Regions from separate parts of the Streptomyces sp. NPDC104761 genome, predicted to be linked through region 3. Evidence: riboswitches for the same ligand, from Rfam matches in the RefSeq annotation. Region 3 holds a riboswitch; each other region holds the start of a gene.

The links. A riboswitch is a leader RNA that binds a small molecule or an ion and turns the genes downstream of it on or off. The one in region 3 is predicted to bind S-adenosylmethionine.
Region 1: another riboswitch for S-adenosylmethionine. It lies ahead of ACZ63F_RS01060 (amino acid ABC transporter permease); the one in region 3 lies ahead of thrC (threonine synthase).
Region 2: another riboswitch for S-adenosylmethionine. It lies ahead of ACZ63F_RS05035 (putative leader peptide); the one in region 3 lies ahead of thrC (threonine synthase).
Region 4: another riboswitch for S-adenosylmethionine. It lies ahead of ACZ63F_RS10865 (aminotransferase class V-fold PLP-dependent enzyme); the one in region 3 lies ahead of thrC (threonine synthase).

What each region holds. Positions count from the first base shown of each region.
Region 1 covers NZ_JBVJNZ010000001.1:218,784-223,648, reverse strand. The annotation lists gene ACZ63F_RS01070 (ABC transporter substrate-binding protein) at 1-636, opposite strand, end outside; gene ACZ63F_RS01065 (amino acid ABC transporter ATP-binding protein) at 703-1,491, opposite strand; gene ACZ63F_RS01060 (amino acid ABC transporter permease) at 1,488-2,471, opposite strand; SAM riboswitch class IV at 2,860-2,983, opposite strand; gene ACZ63F_RS01055 (glutathione S-transferase C-terminal domain-containing protein) at 3,061-3,933, opposite strand; gene ACZ63F_RS01050 (hypothetical protein) at 4,110-4,241, opposite strand; gene ACZ63F_RS01045 (hypothetical protein) at 4,404-4,655, shown strand; gene ACZ63F_RS01040 (hypothetical protein) at 4,814-4,865, shown strand, end outside.
Region 2 covers NZ_JBVJNZ010000001.1:1,103,993-1,108,857, reverse strand. The annotation lists gene ACZ63F_RS05055 (ABC transporter ATP-binding protein) at 1-498, opposite strand, end outside; gene ACZ63F_RS05050 (ABC transporter permease) at 495-1,385, opposite strand; partial or broken gene ACZ63F_RS05045 (TauD/TfdA family dioxygenase) at 1,382-1,543, opposite strand; gene ACZ63F_RS05040 (DUF427 domain-containing protein) at 2,177-2,992, opposite strand; SAM riboswitch class IV at 3,285-3,398, shown strand; gene ACZ63F_RS05035 (putative leader peptide) at 3,433-3,549, shown strand; gene ACZ63F_RS05030 (ABC transporter substrate-binding protein) at 3,770-4,865, shown strand, end outside.
Region 3 covers NZ_JBVJNZ010000002.1:550,719-555,583, reverse strand. The annotation lists gene otsB (trehalose-phosphatase) at 1-585, shown strand, start outside; gene ACZ63F_RS09020 (alpha,alpha-trehalose-phosphate synthase (UDP-forming)) at 695-2,128, opposite strand; gene ACZ63F_RS09015 (glucosyl-3-phosphoglycerate synthase) at 2,289-3,233, opposite strand; SAM riboswitch class I at 3,391-3,544, shown strand; gene thrC (threonine synthase) at 3,563-4,846, shown strand.
Region 4 covers NZ_JBVJNZ010000003.1:245,196-250,060, forward strand. The annotation lists gene qcrB (cytochrome bc1 complex cytochrome b subunit) at 1-1,359, shown strand, start outside; gene trpD (anthranilate phosphoribosyltransferase) at 1,491-2,555, shown strand; SAM riboswitch class IV at 2,966-3,082, shown strand; gene ACZ63F_RS10865 (aminotransferase class V-fold PLP-dependent enzyme) at 3,242-4,606, shown strand; gene ACZ63F_RS10870 (Lrp/AsnC family transcriptional regulator) at 4,760-4,865, opposite strand, start outside.

The DNA.
Region 1 (4,865 bases), on a different contig from region 3:
CTCCAGGAGGATCTTCTCCTGGTTGGTGCCGGCGCTCACGGAGACCGTCTTGCCGGCGAGGTTCTCGTAGTTCCCGTCGAAGTTCCAGGTGCTCTTCTTCGGCACGGTGAAGGCGAGGTTGTCCTGCCGGTAGGAGGCGAACTCGTACTTCTTCTTGCGCTCCTCGGTGTCGGTGACGTTGGAGAAGGCCACGTCGACCTTGCCGCTGTCGATGCCGACGAACATGTTCTCCCAGGTGGCGTTCTGGATCTCGGGCTTCAGGCCGAAGACCGCGGCGACCAGGCGGCCGAGGTCGGGCTCGGAACCGGTGAGGGTCTTCTGGTCGCTGCCCACGAAGGCCAGCGGCGGGAACCCGGCGGGCAGGGCACCCTCGCCGATGACGAGCTTGCCGCTCTTCCTGACGGAGTCGGGCAGTTCGGCGCTGATCGACTTGACCTCGGAGACCTTGATCGTGGTCTGGGTGGCGGCGCCGTTGGAGACCTGGCCGATGACGACCTCGCCGGTCTTCGCGGCGGAGGTGCTGGTGGCCGCGTCGCTGTCGCCCCCGCAGGCGGCGAGCCCGGTGGCGAGGGAGGCGGCGACGGTCGCCGCGGAGATGCCTCTGATCAGGCTGCGTCGGGTGAAGTGGGCAGGCATGGTCGTCCTTTGTGACGGGGTGAGAGGGAGAGAGGCGTGGGGGGGGAGATCCGGGGGTACGGCGGTTCAGAGGACCTTGCTGAGGAAGTCCCTGGTCCGTTCGTGTTGCGGGTTGTCGAGGACCTCGGAGGGCGGGCCCTGCTCGACGATCCGGCCGCCGTCGATGAAGACGACCCGGTCGGCGATCTCGCGGGCGAAGCCGATCTCGTGGGTGACGATGACGAGGGTGGTGCCGCTGGTCGCCAGGTCCTTGATGACGGCGAGGACCTCACCGACGAGTTCGGGGTCCAGGGCCGAGGTGGGCTCGTCGAAGAGGATCACGCCGGGGCGCAGGGCGAGCGCGCGGGCGATGGCCACCCGCTGCTGCTGGCCGCCGGAGAGCTGGCGTGGGTAGGCGCCGATGCGCTCGCCGAGGCCGACCCGTTCCAGGAGTTCCTTGGCCAGGGCCTGGGCCTCCGGCTTGCCGAGCTTTCCGGTGGCGGCCGGGGCCGCGGCCACGTTGTCCAGCACGGTCAGGTGCGGGAAGAGGTTGAAGTTCTGGAAGACGAAGCCGATCCGGCCGCGCTGGGCCAGGATGGCGCGCTCGCTCAGCTCCTTGAGCCGGCCGCCCTGCCGTTTCACGCCGATCGGCTCGCCGTTGATGCTGACGTGGCCGCGCTCGGGCTTCTCCAGGTGGTTGATGACCCTGAGGAGGGTGGACTTGCCGGAGCCGGACGGGCCGAGGACGACGGTGACCTCGCCGGGGCGGATGGTCAGGTCGATGCCGTCGAGGACCCGGTGGGTGCCGTACCACTTGTGGACGCCGTTGATCTCCAGGGCGGCGGGGGCCGTCGCCACGGTGTCGGTGATGGTCATATCGCGGCCTCCCGGCGGATGCGGGCGCGCAGGCCGGTGAGACCGGTGCGCAGTTTCTGCAGGGGGGTCGGGGGCAGCGCGCGGGTGGCGCCGCGGGCGTAGTACCGCTCCACGTAGAACTGGATCACGGAGACGACGCTGGTCAGGATCAGGTACCAGACGGTCACCACGAGGAGGAGCGGCACGATGTCGCCGGGGTAGGTGGAGCCCATGCTCTGCGCGGAGCCGAACAGGTCGAGCAGCGAGACGTAGAAGACCAGTGAGGTGCTCTTGATCAGGCCGATCAGCTGGTTGACGTAGTTCGGGGTGATCGACCGCAGGGCCTGCGGGAACACGATCCTCCGGAACTGGTAGCCCTTGGGCAGGCCGAGTGCGGCGGCCGCCTCGTGCTGGCCCTGGTCGACGGAGAGGATGCCGCCGCGGACCACCTCGGCCGCGTAGGCGGCCTCGTTGAGGCTCAGGCCGATGACCGCGACGACCATGTCGGTGGCGAGCTTCGACTCGTCGAAGGAGAAGAAGGCCGGCCCGAAGGGGACGCCGATGCTCAACGTCTTGTACAGGGCGCTGAAGTTGTAGAGGAAGAGCAGGACCACGATGAGCGGGATGGAGCGCAGCGCCCACACGTAGGTCCAGCTGACCGCGCGCAGCACGGGGCTCTTCGAGAGCCGGGCCAGCGCGAGCAGGATGCCCCCGAGCAGGCCCAGTACCGCGCTGTAGGCGGTGACTTCGAGGGTGATGACCAGTCCGTCGAGGATGGTCGGCCGCAGGAACCAGTAGCCCCAGCGGTCCCACTGGTAGAAGGGGTTGGTCACCAGTCCGTGCACGAACTGGGTGGCCAGGACCAGGACGACGGCGGTGGCGATCCACCGTCCCGGCCTGCGCAGCGGCTGAACGCGCTGTGCGGCGAGGGGTGGTGACGGTTCGTCGGAGGCGGGCGGTGCCTCGGGGGCGGCGATCGTGGCGCCTGGGGGTTCACTCATGGCGGGCTCCGGCGGAGTCGGACACCCACGTGTCCCACGGCGGGGGCCGCGCACCGGTCCGTGTTCGGGCAAGGCGCGGTGCGCGGGGGCGCGCGGGGCACGGGGCTGGGCGGACGGCGGCACACCGGACGGCCGGTGTTCCGACGGGGACGCTGGGGTGCGAGGCTGCGGGGAACCGGCGGAAAGGCCTGGTCAGACCCGACAGCGGGCACAGCCCGGTGCGGTACACGCGCTACACAGGGCGCTGTTGACACGGAGCAGGTCGACGGCTCGGTCGGCGACGAGCGGGCTCGGGTACGGGCGTACGCAGCCCTCGGCGCGGCGCTGGGCCGTCCTTGAGGCTGCGTACATGTCCGTCACCTGTCACTGTCGTGCCGGCCCCGGAGGGCACTCGCGCTTACCGATTCGTCGCTTGCCGAAACGTCGTCGGTCCGGTCGTCACCTGGGGCACCCCACCGCGGTGCGAGGGTTGCCGGTCAGCAAGCCAGGGCTTGATGCTGACGCTCATGACCGTTCTGGTCCGTAAGTAACGCAGTTGCCCGAACGAATGTCAACGCCTGTCCGACTGGCGAAACGGTTCGGACCTCTCTCACCTGCGCGGACCGCGGGATGCGTCCGCCGCGTGGCCCGCCCAGTCCAGGATCTGGACGGCCGCGCCGGCGGCTTCCAGGCCCTGGCAACGGCCGTGATGGCGGCGGGCGATGCCCTCCAGGTCGAGGTGGGTGCCGAAGGCCGGGTGGGCGGCCAGCCGGCGGGCGTAGGCCCACAGCACCGGGTGGCCGGCGATGGCGTGCACGGCGGCGGCGTCCAGGTGGTTGCGGTGCACGGTGTCGAGTTGCACCAGGGTGACCCACAACTCGATGTCGGCGGCCGTGAGTTGCCCGCCGACCAGGAACTCCACCCCGGTCAGCCGGCGCTCCAGTTCGTCCAGGGCGGCGAGCAGCACCTCCAGCGCCTCGGGGTCGCCGCCCTCGCGTCCGGCCCGCTGTGCGGCCTGCTCGATGTCATCGGCGCACAGCCGCTCGACGGCCTCGATCCCGGCCTCGGCACCGCACGGGTAGAGCCGGGCGACGCCGTCGCCGAAATGCTGGTCCAGGTCGCGCAGGATGTCGCGGCTGTGGGTGCTGACGATACGTCCGGACCAGTCGTCGCTGAACACGGGCGCGAGGGCGGGTCCCGAGTAGTGGTGGGCGCTGGCCTCGTACAGCGGGCGCAGCACCGCGTGGCTGCCGTCGGGACAGTCCGGAACGGCGGGCAGGAAGGTGACGGGACAACAGTCGTCCAGGGCCAGCAGGCTGTGCCCGACGGCGATCCGCAGGCCGTCGGGACAGGCCGTGGAGAGGTGGAGCCGGTAGCGGCGCGGCACGGCGTAGTGGCCGCTGCGCGCGTCACGGCCGATGCGGCCCCGGAAGGCGGGAGCGGTGCGGACGGACGGCAGGGCGGCGAGTGGAGTGATGGACATGCGTCTCCCCGAGGCGGGCGCGCGGACGTACGCGCGGCGGAAGCGTTCGTCGGTGGGTTATCGGCGGATTCCGGTGAGTCCTTGTGGACGGGCGCCCGGCTCGTACGGCCGGGGTCGGGCACCCGGCTCGTACGGCCGGGGTCGGGCACCCGGCTCGTACGGCCGGGGTCGGGCGCTCAGCCTCTGCGGCCGGTGGCGCCGCACATCCGCAGCAGGTCGAGGTGGCGGCGGGAGGTGAGCAGGGGGGCCGTCCAGGGCGCGGGGCTCTCGCGGCGCTGTCTGCCGGTGAGCGTGCGCAGGCGACCCATCTTTCCCTACCTTTTCACTAGGATTCTCCCACCTGGAGTGTCGATCGGCCTCCGCCCGGCGTCAAGGGGGCGTCCACGCCTGGGACACCCGGCCCCGACTTGCCGCCGCGCGGGCGGGGCGGTGCGCTGGTGGCGGAGGCCGAGTGACAGGAGCCGGAGCCGATGACCGAGCCCCCGGGTCCCGGGCCGGTGCCGGGCGCCGTGCGCGAGACCTTCGCGTTCCGCTGCGAGCGGTGCGGCCACGGCTGGGAGGCCGTCTTCCAGGCGGTGTTCTTCACCGACCCGGTCGCCGACCCGGAGCTGCAGAGCACCCTGGAGTACGTCGACGAGGCCGGCCGAGCCGTGCCCTCGCCGCTCACGGACGCGGTGTGCCCGCGCTGCGGCAGCCGACGGGTGCGGGTCACGGCGGCCTGATCACGACGCTCACCCGAATGGCACGTGCGGGTGGTCGGAGCCTGCGGCCGGTGGTGGCGTGGAGGGACGCAGCGACGTCGTCCGGCGTCGTCCGGCGGAAGGGGCGCACCGGCGCCGCCCGCCCAGTGCCGTACCGCGTCCCCGAGGAGGCAGTCGCGATGACCCGTCCGTCCCGACCCGCGCGTGTGCTCGCCACGGCCCTCGCGGCGG
Region 2 (4,865 bases), on a different contig from region 3:
GCGCAGCCGGGTGATCGCGTCGAGTGCCGCGAACGGCTCGTCGAGCAGCACGAGTTCGGGCTCCGAGACCAGTGCCCGTGCCAGGGACACCCGTTGTGCCTCGCCGCCGGACAGCTCCTTGGGCCAGGCCTTCTCGCGGCCCGCGAGCCCGACCTCGGCGAGTACGTCGAGGGCCCGTCGGTCGGCGTCCGGTCCGCGCAGGCCGAGGGTGACGTTGCGCAGCACCCGCTGCCACGGCAGCAGCCGGTCGGCCTGGAAGACGATCGCGCGCCTGGCCGGGACCTCCACCCGGCCGCCGTCGGGCCGGTCGAGACCGGCGAGCAGGCGCAGGAGGGTGCTCTTGCCGCAGCCGGAGGGGCCCAGCAGGACCACCAGTTCCTCGTCGGCGATGGTGAGGTCGAGCCGGTCCAGGACGACCCGGTCGCCGAACCGCCGGACGACCTTCTCCGCGACGGCGCCGGACTGCTGCCGCAGCTGTGTCTCGACGGTGATGCTCATGACGCCTCATAACTGGGACGCCACCGCAGCAGCACCCGCTCGAGAACCCGGACGAACTGGTCGGCGAGCAGACCGAGGAGGGAGTAGATCACCAGCCCGACGAACACCTGGTCGGTCTGCAGGTACGTCTGCCCTTGCGTGATGAGGAAGCCGAGGCCCTTGTCGGCGTTGACCGTCTCGGCCGCGACGAGGCCCAGGACGCTGTACGCGAGCGAGAACCGCAGGCCCACCAGGAATCCCGGCAGCGCCCCGGGCACCAGCACCCGCGTCACCAGCCGCCAGGTGCCCGCCCCCGTCGTCCGGGCCATCTCGATGAGCCGCTGGTCGACACCGCGGATCGCGGCGAAGAGGTTGACGTACATCGGGACGCCGGCGCCGAAGGAGATCAGCAGCACCTTGGTGAGCTCGTCGATGCCGAACCACACGATCATCAGCGGCAGCACCGCCAGCAGCGGGATCGTGTTCAGGATCTGCACGACCCCGTTGAACAGGTACTCGCCGCTGCGCAGCAGCCCGCCCAGCACCCCGCTGACGATGCCCACCGAAAGTCCGACGGCCAGGCCGATGCCGGCGCGTTGCAGCGAGATGGCCAGATCGGGTCCGAGGACCCCTTGTCGCCACAGGTCGACGGCGGCCTTGACGAGGGAGGTCGGCGCCGGGGCATAGGTCTTCTGCAGCACGCCGGCCCTGGCCAGCACCTCCCAGGCGATGAGGATCACGGCCGGGGTCGTGTAGATGCCCAGCGGCCAGCGCAGCCGCTCGCGGATCGTGTGCAGCGGGGTCCGGCGGCGGGCGTCGAGCGGCAGGAACACCTCACGTCCGGGCGCGCTCGTCGTCTCGGCGGCCGCCGGGACGACGGCCGGCCTCTCGAGGCTGACCTCGGTCATGCCGCCACCTCCAGCACCCTGCTGTAGTGCGAGGCGTCGCCGACGAGTTGCTCGCTGCGCCGGCCGTCCACGCCGACCGGCACGTCTCCGGCGACGGTCACACGGTTGAGGCGGCGCGGGTGGTCGTCGTAGTTGTCGACCCCGTAGTGCCGGGGGATGGTCGGAGGCATGGGGAGGTCCTTCTCCAGGATGGGGCGCACGGCCGGTTGCCGAGGGTCGGGTGAACGGGTGACGAGCGGCGGTGGGACGGATGCGGGGCGGGTGCTCGGGCCGGTCGCGGCGCGAGGGTCCGACGGCAGGACCCTCGCGGTCTCGGGGCGGCTCTGCGCACGGCCCCGGGCATCCGGGAGCCGGAAGGGGGAAGCGCCCGGGCGGGCGGCGGTCGCCGCGACACCGCGAGAGGGACACCGCCGGGGCGGACGCTGCGCGTCGGCCCTTCCGGACATGCGCGAGGGGCGCACGCCGGCCGATGGCGTGATCCGCTCAGTGGATCAGCGACGCGTCTTGCGGATCAACGACAACAGAACGCGCTGGAGACGTGCGCCAGGTCGATGTGGCGCCTCCGGGTCAGATCCATGCGCGGGGTCATGGGAAGTGAGTTGAGCAGAGGTCCAGGCCGTCGGTCAATACGTTCCGGACAGCCCTCACATTGCGGAAACATCGGCCGCTCCTGAGAGGACGTCGTGCGACGGCCGACGGGGCCCGGCTGTCGGGCGACGTGCCAGGCCCCGTCGCGGTGCGGCCGGCCCTGGAGCTGCGTGCTCGGTCGGGACGGCGGCGGTCGTTGCCCGTCAGGTGCGCTGCTGGTCCACGAGCGCCTTGGTGAAGTGGGTGACGGGGCGTGCCAACCGCTCCCCGTCGACGGTGATGTCGACGGCCTCGTTGTAGAAGGCGAGGAGCCCCTGGACGGCCGAGACCGCGGGCAGCGGGTCCGGGTAGCTCCAGACGACGTTGGGCGGGACGTCGGCCCCGCCGCGCCACGACCAGTACTCGGCGGTGCCCTTGTACGGGCAGCCGGTGTGGTGGTCGGTGGCTTCGAGCAGGTCGAGGCGGACGTCCTCGCGCGGGATGTAGTAGCGGGTGGGCAGGCCGGTCTCGAAGAGCAGGACCGGCCGGCGGGTGTCGGCGACGACCGTGCCGTCGATCTCGACCACGAGGTGCCGGCTGCTGGGGATGGCGTCGACCCGCTTGTGCGGGTCACGGGGGTGGACGAAGATCTCTTCCTCCTCCTCGTACCAGTGGTCCAGGCCCCGCCCGACGCGCCGGAACCACTCGAAGGCGATGTGGTCGGCCAGGTCGGCGGCCGGGAAGGTCCAGGCGGCGTTCTCCAGCAGTTCGCCGTCGGCCTCGACGTCGTAGAAGATCCGTGAGCCGGTGTGGGTACCGGTCGGCGGGTTCTTAGCGGGCCGCAGGAGTTCCTCGCGTACCTCGGTGCGCGGGAACGCGTACAGCGGCACGGGAACCCCTGGTTCCCAGACGAGGACGGGGTGGCGGCTGTCGACGACCGTGACGTCACCCTTGCGGCCGCGCACCCAGCGCTCGCTCGGCTCCCACAGGAGCCCCTCCGGGGTGGTCCGCACGGCCTGTGCGGTGGGGAACGTGGTCATGGGCGGCTCTCCTTCGACTGGTTCACGCGATGACTTCGGCGACGTAGGGGCGGTTCTCCCGCCAGGCCGCGAGCTGCTCGGGGCGGCCGAAGACCCTCAGGTACTCCTCGACGTTGCCACTGGCACGCTCCCACACCGAGACGGGAGGAGCGGCGCGTCACCGTGCCGCCGGCCACCACCCGGTGCCGTCCGGGACGCAGCCTGCCGTCCGTCCCATGGGCCAGGTTCTCCCGAACAGGGCGTCACGGTGCGGCATTGACGTACGACAAAATCGATCCGTAGCATCACCAGCGGCATTGAGTGTCAGCGCCATGCCCTGGCTCGCTGACCGGCAACCCTCCCACGCGGTGGGGTGCTCCAGGTGAAAGCCCGGCGGGGTCACCGATGACTCCCGCAAGCGCGTGGCCCCGTGACCGGGGCCGGAGACGGGGAGGTTCGGCATGCGGCACAGCGACGACTCCGCTGCCTCCCCCGCCGACGCCACGGCGTACTCCCGGCTCTCGCGCCGACGCCACATCGATCTGAAGCGTTCGACCAGCTGCCTCTGTCGGGCCTGACCGGCCCGGCTGCCGCCGGCTGACGTCCGTCACCGGCCCCGGCCCCTGCGCGCCGCCCTTCCCGCATGCCACCGGTTCCCGGTGTCGTCCGCATGCCAACTCCCTTTCCGCACAGCGCATCCCCGGCGGGAGTCGATCCGCCCGGGCCGCACACACCGTCATGCCCGCACACGTCCGTGCGCGGTCGTGCCCCGGTGACACGAGTAGGAGAAAGCCCTCCGTGACTGCACTTCCGGATTTCAGACCTTCCCGATGGGCGCCCCTGGCCGCGCTCCTGACCACCAGCGTCCTGCTGACCGCGTGCGGTTCGGGCGACGACGGCTCCGGCGGCGGAAGCGGCCAGGCGAAGTCCGGCGGCACCCTGACCTTCGCGGTGGGCTCCGACGCCGGCTGCGTGGACCCGCAGCAGGTCGCCAGCAACGACACCATCTACTCGGTGCGCCAGCTCGTGGACTCCCTCACCGACCAGGACCCGAAGACCGGCAAGATCGTGCCGTGGCTGGCCAAGAGCTGGGACATCAGCGCCGACGCGACGACGTTCACGTTCCACCTGCGGTCGGGCGTCACCTTCAGCGACGGGTCGAAGCTGACCGCGCAGGTGGTCAAGGACAACTTCGACGCGGTGCCGGACCTCGGCGCCCTGGGCACCCTCGCCGAGGGCTACCTGAGCGGTGTCAAGAGCACCACCGTGGTCGACCCGCTCACCGTCAAGGTGACCTTCAAGCAGCCCAACGCCCAGTTCCTCCAGGCGACTTCGACCCACTCGCTGGGTATCGAGTCCTCGGCGAGCGTCAAGAAGAGCCCGCAGCAGAAGTGCAGTGACGGGGTGGTCGGGTCCGGGCCCTTCGTGCTCAAGCAGTACGTGCAGAACCAATCGGTCACCCTGGCCAAGCGCACCGGGTACGACTGGGGTTCCTCGCTGTGGTCGAAGAAGGGCGAGGCCTACCTGAACAAGCTGGTGTTCAAGGTCGTGCCCGAGGCGGGGGTGCGGGCCGGCAGTCTCCAGTCCGGGCAGGTGGACGCGATCAGCAGCGTCGGCAGGGCCAACGAGGCGGCGCTCAAGGGCGGCCAGGTCACCCTCCAGAGCCGGGCCAACCCCGGCGTGGTGTTCGGTCTCGGACTGAACAACTCCCGGCCCCTGCTGAAGGACGCGAGAGTCCGGCAGGCGATCTCGGCCGCCGTCGACCGCAAGCAGATCGCCGACACCGTCTACCCGACCGGCACCCAGCCGGCGACCAGCATCCTGGCGCACACCACCCCCGACTACACGGACCTCTCCTCGGACCTCGCGCTCGACACGGCCAAGGCGAAGTCGC
Region 3 (4,865 bases):
GACGTACCCGGCCTGGAACACCTCGTCGTCCTCGGCCACTACGGCGCCGAACGCTGGGACGCGGCGACCGGCGAGCTCACCGCCCCGCCCCCGCACCCCGGCATCGCCGCCGTCCGTGCCGAACTCCCCGCCCTCCTCGACCGCGCCGGCGCCTCGCACGGCACCTGGATCGAGGAGAAGGGCCGGGCGATCGCGGTCCACACCCGCCGCGCACCCGACCCCCAGGCCACCTTCGAAACCCTCCGGGCCCCCCTCACCGACCTCGCCACCCAGCACGGCCTGATCGTCGAACCGGGCCGCCTCGTCCTGGAACTCCGTCCCCCGGGCATGGACAAGGGCGTCGCCCTGCGCGAGTACGCACGGCACATCAACGCCGGCGCGATCCTCTACGCCGGCGACGACCTGGGCGACATCCCGGCCTTCGCCGCCGTCGAGAAACTCCGCGAGGAGGGCGTCCCCGGCCTCCTGGTGTGCAGCGGCAGCACCGAGGTGACAGAGCTGGCGGACAGGGCGGACGTGGTGGTGGACGGTCCGGAGGGAGTCGTACGACTGCTGAGAAGCCTGGCCGCGCTGAGCGCTTCATGACGGGTAACGCCCCTACTAGAGCGCCCCGTGAGGGGCGCTGGGGGTCCCCCCGGCCGAAGGCTGGGGGAGGAACTGCGCGACCAGCCCCCACCGGCGCGCAGATCCGTCGCTACCGAACCGACCCGCCCAACGCCTCAAGCTGCTCCAGGAACCAGGCCGCCGGCGGCAGCGCCGTAGCCGCCGCGGCCAGCTTCTTGCAGCGCTCCGCCCGCTCCTCCACCGGCATGGCCAGCGCCAGCGCCAACGCGTCGGCCGTCCCCCCGATGTCGTACGGGTTCACGACCACCGCGTCCTCACCCAGCTCCTCGTACGCCCCGGCCTCCCGCGACAGCACGAGCACGCACCCCTCGTCCGACACCACCGGGATCTCCTTCGCCACCAGGTTCATGCCGTCCCGGATCGGGTTCACCAGCGCCACGTCGGCGAGCCGGTACGCCGCAAGCGACCGTGCGAAGTCGTCCTTGACGTGCAGCACCACCGGCGTCCAACCCGCCGTCCCGTAGGCGGAGTTGATCTCGTCAGCGACCCGCTGGACCTCCGCCGTGTAGTCGCGGTACACGGACAGGTCCTGCCGCGACGGATACGCGAACGCGACGTGCACCACCCGCTCCCGCCACTCGGGATGGTCGTCGAGCAGCTGCCGGTACGCGAGCAGCCCCCGCACGATGTTCTTCGACAGCTCCGTCCGGTCGACCCGGACGATCGTCCTGCGCCCCTCGCCGCCGATCTCCTCCCGCAGCGCCCGCATCCGCTCGTCCACGTCCGGCTCGTGCGACCGCTTCCGCAGGAAGTCCGCGTCGGCACCCAGCCCGTGCACCCCGATCCTGGTGTCCGATGAGGGAATGCCCGGCCCCAGCACCGCATGACAGCAGTCCACGAACGCGTCCGCCCACCGCCGCGTGAGGAACGCCGCGTGGTCGGCGCCCAGGATCCCGCTGAGCAGCTCCGCCGCGATGTCGTCGGGGAGAAGCCGGAAGTAGTCCGGCGGCGCCCAGGGGGTGTGGGAGAAGTGGCCGATGCGCAGGTCCGGCCGGAGCTGCCGCAGCATCCGGGGCGCGAGCGCCAGGTGGTAGTCCTGGATGACCACCACCGCTCCCTGGCCGGCCTCCTCGGCCAGCGCCTGCGCGAAGGCGCGGTTGTAGGCCTGGTAGGACGCCCACTGCCGGCGGAACTCCGCGTCGAAGACCGGTTCCAGCGGGGTCTGGTACAGCATGTGGTGGACGAACCAGAGGACCGAGTTCGCGACGCCGTTGTACGCGTCGGAGAACACGTCGGCGGCGATGTCGAGCATCCGGACCTGCTGCCCGCCGGTGTCCCCGGCCGGCAGCCGGCCGCCCTCGGCCCGCCGTACCGCCTCCCGGTCGCCGTCGCCGAGCGCTGCGCACACCCACACCGCGTTCGCGTCCGGGCCGATCGCCGACAGACCCGAGACCAGCCCGCCGCCGCCTCGTTTGGCGTACAGGGAACCGTCTTCACGTCGTGCGTACGAGACCGGGCCGCGGTTCGAGGCGACCAGCACCTCGGCACCGCCGGTGGAAGCCATGGGGGAAGCCATACGCCACAACCTAGCCCGGCCCGTAAACGCTCAAACGTACGGACGTGCCCGACGCGCCGCCGTATACGGCCGTACGACGAAGTCACGCCACGACGTCACCGACGTCACCGGCGTCACCGGCGTCACGCCACGACGTCACGCCACGACGTCACGCCACCTTGCGCTCCGCGTACTCCGTGATCTCCACCATCGGCGGCCGTTCCTCCGTGTCCACGGAGTACGTCCGCGGCTCGAAGCCGTCCTCGCCCCGCTCGAACTGGGTGAGGGAGGGCCGGATCAGGTGGCCGCGGGCCAGCCGGAGCTGGGCCGTGCGGTAGATCGCGGCGGACATCCGGCCGAGGGCCTGGCCGTCCTGGTGGCGGTGCTTGCGGACGCCGACGTCGACCTGGGCGAGGGCGTCGAGGCCCACCAGGTGCAGGGCGTCGACCAGCATGCCCAGCTCCACGCCGTAGCCGACCGGGAAGGGCAGCTGTTCGAGGAGCGAACGGCGGGCCGCGTACTCGCCGCCGAGCGGCTGGACGAAGCCGGCCAGCTGCGGCCAGTGCATGTTCAGCAGCGGGCGGGCCATCAGCTCGGTGACCCGGCCGCCCTGCCCGGCGGCGCCGCCGAGCGGGCGGTCGTACATCGCCTTGACGAGGTCCACGCCCGGGTCGGTGAGGAGCGGGCCGACGATGCCGGTGACGAAGTCGGAGGAGAACTCCCGCAGGTCGGCGTCGACGAAGCAGACGATGTCCCCGGTGGTGACCAGGAGGGAGCGCCACAGGACCTCGCCCTTGCCGGGGACGGCGGGGATGCGGGGCAGGATCGCGTCGCGGTGCACGACGCGGGCGCCGGCCGCCGCGGCGACGGCCGCCGTGCGGTCGGTGGAGCCGGAGTCGACGACCACGATCTCGTCGACGAGCGGCACCTGCTGCATCAGGTCGTGGCGGATGATCGCGACGATGTCGCCGACGGTCTCCTCCTCGTTGAGCGCGGGCAGCACGACGCTGACCGTCTGCCCGGAGGACCGTTTGGCGGCCATCACCTTGTGCAGCGGACGGTCGGTTACGGACCAGGAGCGGGTGGCCAGCCAGCGCTCGACTTCTTCCAGCACGGTCAGCGGCTCCTCACTGTCACGGTCACACGACGACGTGTGATCCATCTCGCGGTTCGGACGACTCCCTCAACTGTCCTGGCCTTCGGTTACAGTCTTGAACAACGCCGATGACCATCGCATGTCCTGGGGTCACCCGACGTTGACAACCGCATACCGCTCATCCAGAGGGGCAGAGGGAAACGGCCCGTTGAAGCCCCGGCAACCCTCCAGTCGGTACTCGTAGATCACTGTCGATCACCGCGAGGCTCCCGGCTAGGGAAGGTGCCAAATCCGTCTCACGACGAGATGCGTCGTGAGGAAGATGAGGAGAAAGGGCCTCGCCTCACATGGCTGTGCAGACTGTTGCAAGCACCACGGATTCCACCGTAGACCTCGGTCCCGCCGCCGCCCTGAGCTGCCGCGAGTGCGGTCACCGGGTGCCGCTCGGCCCGGTGTTCGCCTGCGAGGAGTGTTTCGGCCCGCTGGAGATCGCCTACGACTTCTCGGCCTACGACACCGAGGAACTCCGCAAGCGGATCGAAGCGGGTCCCGCGAACATCTGGCGCTACGCGCCGCTGCTGCCCGTCCCCGCGGACGTGGCGACCAAGCCGAACATCAACCCCGGCTGGACCAAGCTCGTCAAGGCCGAGAACCTGGCCCGCGAGCTCGGGGTCACCGGCGGCCTGTACGTGAAGGACGACTCCGGCAACCCGACGCACTCCTTCAAGGACCGCGTCGTCGCCCAGGCCGTCGAGGCCGCCCGCGCCTTCGGCTACACCACCCTCTCCTGCTCCTCCACCGGCAACCTGGCCGGCGCGGTCGGTGCCGCGGCCGCCCGGGCCGGCTTCCGCTCCTGCGTGTTCATCCCGCACGACCTGGAGCAGGGCAAGGTCGTCATGGCCGCGATCTACGGCGGCGAGCTCGTCGGCATCGAGGGCAACTACGACGACGTGAACCGCTTCTGCTCCGAGCTGATCGGCGACCCGGCCGGCGAGGGCTGGGGCTTCGTCAACGTCAACCTCCGGCCGTACTACGCGGAGGGCTCCAAGACCCTCGCGTACGAGATCTGCGAGCAGCTCGGCTGGCAGATCCCGGACCAGCTGGTCGTCCCGATCGCCTCGGGCTCGCAGCTCACGAAGATCGACAAGGGGCTGCAGGAGCTGATCAAGCTCGGTCTCGTCGAGGACAAGCCGTACAAGATCTTCGGCGCCCAGGCCGAGGGCTGCTCGCCGGTGTCGGTGGCGTACAAGGAGGGCCACGACGTGGTCCGCCCGCAGAAGCCGAACACCATCGCCAAGTCCCTCGCCATCGGCAACCCGGCCGACGGGCCGTACGTCCTCGACATCGCGCGGCGCACGGGCGGAGCGGTGGAGGACGTCACCGACGAGCAGGTCGTCGACGCCATCAAGCTGCTCGCGCGGACCGAGGGAATCTTCGCGGAAACCGCCGGCGGAGTGACGGTTGGAGTCACCAAAAAGCTCATCGAGAATGGGTTGATTGATCCGGCGAAGTCGGTCGTTGTACTCAACACCGGTGATGGACTGAAGACGCTGGACGCGGTGGCGGGGACCGGGCTCACCGCGACCATTCGCCCGAATCTGGAGTCTTTCCGCGAGGCCGGGCTCGCCTGAGTCCCCCCGAGAAATAGGG
Region 4 (4,865 bases), on a different contig from region 3:
ATGTCCGAGGCGTTCAACTCGACCCTGCACATCTCCTTCGACGTGCGCGGTGGCCTGCTCATCCGGCAGATCCACCACTGGGCCGCGCTGATCTTCCTCGCCGGCATGTTCGTGCACATGATGCGCGTGTTCTTCACCGGCGCGTTCCGCAAGCCGCGTGAGATCAACTGGCTGTTCGGCTTCCTGCTGTTCGTCCTGGGCATGTTCACCGGCTTCACCGGTTACTCGCTCCCGGACGACCTGCTCTCCGGCACCGGTGTCCGCTTCACCGAGGGCGCCATCCTGTCGATGCCGATCGTCGGCACGTACATCTCGTACTTCCTCTTCGGCGGCGAGTTCCCCGGCCACGACTTCGTGGGGCGGTTCTACTCGATCCACATCCTGCTGCTGCCGGGCATCATGCTCGGCCTGATGGTGGGCCACCTGATCCTGGTCTTCTACCACAAGCACACGCAGTTCGCGGGTCCCGGAAAGACCGAGAAGAACGTCGTCGGCATGCCGCTGCTGCCGGTCTACATGGCCAAGGCCGGAGGCTTCTTCTTCCTGGTCTTCGGTGTCATCGCGGCCATCGCGGCGACCACCCAGATCAACCCGATCTGGGCCATGGGCCCCTACCGTCCGGACCAGGTGTCCACCGGCGCCCAGCCCGACTGGTACATGGGCTTCGCCGAGGGTCTGGTCCGCTACATGCCCGGCTGGGAGATCAACTTCTGGGGCCACACCCTGGTCCTGGGCGTCTTCATCCCGCTGGTCCTGTTCGGCCTGGTCCTGGGCGCGATCGCGGTCTACCCCTTCATCGAGTCCTGGGTCACCGGCGACAAGAGCGAGCACCACATCCTGGACCGCCCGCGCAACGCCCCGACCCGTACCGCCTTCGGTGCGGCCTGGGTGACCATCTACATGGTGGGCCTGGTCGGTGGTGGCAACGACCTCATCGCCACGCACTTCCACCTGTCGATCAACGACGTGACCTGGTTCGTCCGGATCTTCTTCTTCGCCGGACCGGTGATCGCGTTCATCGTGACCAAGCGCATCTGCCTCGGCCTGCAGCGCCGGGACCGCGACAAGGTGCTGCACGGCCGCGAGACCGGCATCATCAAGCGGCTGCCGCACGGTGAGTTCATCGAGGTCCACGAGCCGCTCTCGCAGGAGCAGCTGCACACCCTCACGGCGCACCACCAGTACGAGCCGGCCCAGGTCGGCCCGGCGGTCGACGAGAACGGTGTCGAGCGCAAGATCAAGGGCTCCGAGAAGCTCCGCGCCAAGCTGAGCAACGCCTACTACGGCGAGGACAACCAGATCCCGAAGCCGACTGTCGAGGAGTACAAGGAGATCACGAGCGGCCACGGCCACCACTGATCGACCGCGTCGCCACGCCATGGTGAGGGGCCCCCGTCCGGGGTACGGACGGGGGCCCTTCGCCGTGCTCGGAGCTGGATAGGGTAGCCCTGAGAACCCCTGTTGCCCGTACGACGATCAGGAGCGGCTTTATGAGCGCTGTGACCCCCGCTGGAGGCGACACCGCGGCGGGCCGTTCCTGGCCCGGGGTACTGAACGCGCTGCTGTACGGACAGGACCAGAGCTCCGACGCGACGGCCTGGGCGATGGACCAGATCATGCGCGGCCAGGCCACCGACGCCCAGATCGCGGGCTTCGTCGTGGCCCTGCGGGCCAAGGGCGAGACGGTCGACGAGATCAACGGCCTGGTCCGCGCCATGTACGCGCACGCCAACGTCATCGAGGTACCGGGCCGCACCGTCGACATCGTCGGCACCGGCGGCGACGGCGCGAAGACGGTGAACATCTCCACGATGTCGGCGCTCGTGGTGGCCGGCACCGGCGCGAAGGTCGTCAAGCACGGCAACCGGGCCGCGTCCTCCGCGTCCGGGGCCTCCGACGTCCTGGAGAAGCTCGGCGTCAACCTCGACCTGACCCCGCAGCGGGTCGCCGAGGTCGCCGAGGAGGCCGGCATCACCTTCTGCTTCGCGATCAAGTTCCACCCGGCGCTCCGGCACGCGGGCGCGGCGCGCGGCCAGCTGGGCATCCGCACGGTCTTCAACATCCTCGGCCCGCTGACCAACCCCGCGCGGGTGCGGGCGCAGGCGGTCGGCGTGGCCGACCCCCGCATGGCCCCCGTCGTCGCGGGCGTCTTCGCCGAACGCGGCCACTCCTCGCTCGTCTTCCGCGGCGACGACGGCCTCGACGAACTGACGACGACCGCCACGTCCCGCGTCTGGATCGTCCGCGACGGCAAGGTGACCGAGGAGACCTTCGACCCCCGTGACGTCGGCATCGACCTGGTCCCCGTGGAGGCGCTGCGGGGCGGCGACCCGTCGTACAACGCGGAGGTCGCCCGCAGGCTGCTGGACGGCGAGCGGGGCCCGGTGCGGGACGCGGTGCTGCTGAACTCCGCCGCCGCCCTGGTGGCCCTCGACCCGGCCGCCGGGACCCTGGCCGAGCAGCTGCGCGCCGGCATGGACAGGGCGGCCGAGTCGATCGACTCGGGTGCGGCCAAGCGGGTCCTGGAGCGCTGGGCGGCGGCGACGAACAGGTAAAGGGGACGCGGTCAGGGGGCCGAGGCGCGGCACGGCACCGCCGGACTCCTCCGCCGTGGCTGATCGCCGCTGCGGCGGACAAGGGATTCCGGCACCGCTACCGACGAAACCGGACCGGCGCCCACCTTGTGCCCCGCCGCAACGGCGAGCAACCGCACACGGCCGTCCCGCCGGTGCCTGACCCGCACGGGCACGGCCATTGCGCAGGAGCCGTCGCTGGTTCTTTCTTTGCGCCGTGTCCTCTACCGATACCGGCCTCTTCCACCGGCCGGTCAAGTCCGTCCGCCGCAACGGCGATCAACCGCACACGGTCGTTCCTGCGGTGCCGGACCGGCGTCGGTGCCTGGCGGTGTCCCGTCATCCGGACAGGAGTTGCGCGGCTGCGATCACCTCACCTACGTTTCTTCCCAGGTCATGAGTGACAGTCATGAGGCCCCGGCCGACTGTCCGGCAACCCTCCGTCCGTGGCGGGGTGCCCCGGGTGAAGACCAGGCCGCAGGCAGCGAGGTCTGCGGCAAGCGCGGACCCCTCGGACACCAGGGGTCCTGGTCGTCGAGGAGTCTCCCGTGAGCAAGCGAATGCGATAGGGCCGCAGAGCCCCGCCTCCGCATCCCCTTTTCCCCTGCCGCTGCTTGAGCGCATCCGCTCGCACGGCGGATCTCACCTGCTCACACGGGAGTTCACCCATGTCCGTCTCCACCGCTGCCGCCGCCCAGTCCGTTTGTGCCCCGCTGCCCGTTCTGGGCCGGGATGTCACCGTCCCGCTCGTCACCGGCGGCGAGGTCACCTACGCCGCCCTCGACTACGCGGCCAGCGCCCCCGCCCTCCAGCGGGTCTGGGACGACGTCGCCGCCTACGCGCCCTACTACGGCAGCGTCCACCGCGGCGCCGGCTACCTCTCCCAGCTCTCCACCGACCTCTTCGAGAACGCCCGCCGGACCGTCGCCGAGTTCCTCGACTGCCGCCCCGACGACCAGCTGGTCTTCACCCGCTCGACGACGGACTCCCTGAACCTGCTGGCCCGTGCCCTCCCCGCCGGCTGCCAGGTCTTCGTCTTCGAGACCGAGCACCACGCCTCCCTGCTGCCCTGGCAGGACGCCCGCGTCACCTACCTCGACGCCCCCCGCACCCCGCGCCAGGCCGTCGAGACCCTGGAACGCGCCCTCGCCGACCGCGACCCGTACGGCCCGGCCCTGGTCTGCGTCACCGGTGCCTCCAACGTCACCGGCGAGCTGTGGCCCGTACGGGAACTCGCGGCCGCAGCGCACGCGCACGGCGCCCGGATCGTCCTGGACGCCGCCCAGCTGGCCCCGCACCACCCCGTCTCCGTGCAGGACCTCGACGTCGACTGGGTCGCCTTCTCCGGCCACAAGCTGTACGCCCCCTTCGGCTCCGGTGTCCTGGCCGGCCGCGCCGACTGGCTGCAGGCCGCCGAGCCCTACCTCGCGGGCGGCGGCGCCAGCCGCAAGGTCACCCGGCGCGAGGACGGGGGAGTGGCCGTGGAGTGGCACGAGAGCGCCGCGCGGCACGAGGCCGGGTCGCCCAACGTCATCGGCGCCTACTCCATCGCCGCCGCCTGCAAGGCGCTCACCGAGGCGGGCTTCGACACGCTGGTCGCCCGCGAGCGGTACCTGATCGAGAAGGTGCGGGCGGGGCTGGCCGAGGTCCCCGAGGTCCGGGTCCTCTCGCTCTTCGGCGACGACGCCCCCCGCGTCGGCGTGATCAGCTTCGTGGTGGACGGCTGGAACAGCTCCCACTTCGCCGCCGCCCTCTCCGCCGAGTACGGCATCGGCGTCCGCGACGGCCTCTTCTGCGCCCACCCGCTGGTCAGGACCCTGCTGGGCTCCGACCCCCAGACCCAGGGCGAGTGCGGGGCGCCGGAGGCGGCACCGGGCGAGAAGTCCCTCAACGCCATCCGGGTGAGCTTCGGGGCGGGAACGCCGGACGAGCACGTGGAGCGCTTCGCGAACGCGGTACGGGAACTGGTGACCGACGGCGCGAAGTGGGCGTACCGCACGGAGGACGGCCGCTGCGTCCCGGCGGTGAGCTGACCTACCTGCTTTTCAGGGGCGCGGGGAACTGCGCGACAAGCCACGACGGACCCGCAGGGGACCACGGTGCGGACCGGTGGGGGCTGGTCGCGCAGTTCCCCGCGCCCCCTTTGGGGCGTGCTGCAGTCGGGGCGCTTCGGTGAACGGCGCCTGCTAGCTGTCCAGGCCGATCGCGAACGCCGCCTCCAGGTCGTGCTGGGAGTACGTGCGGAACGCGACGTGCGTGTCCGTGCCCTCCACGCCCTGGATCTTGCTGATG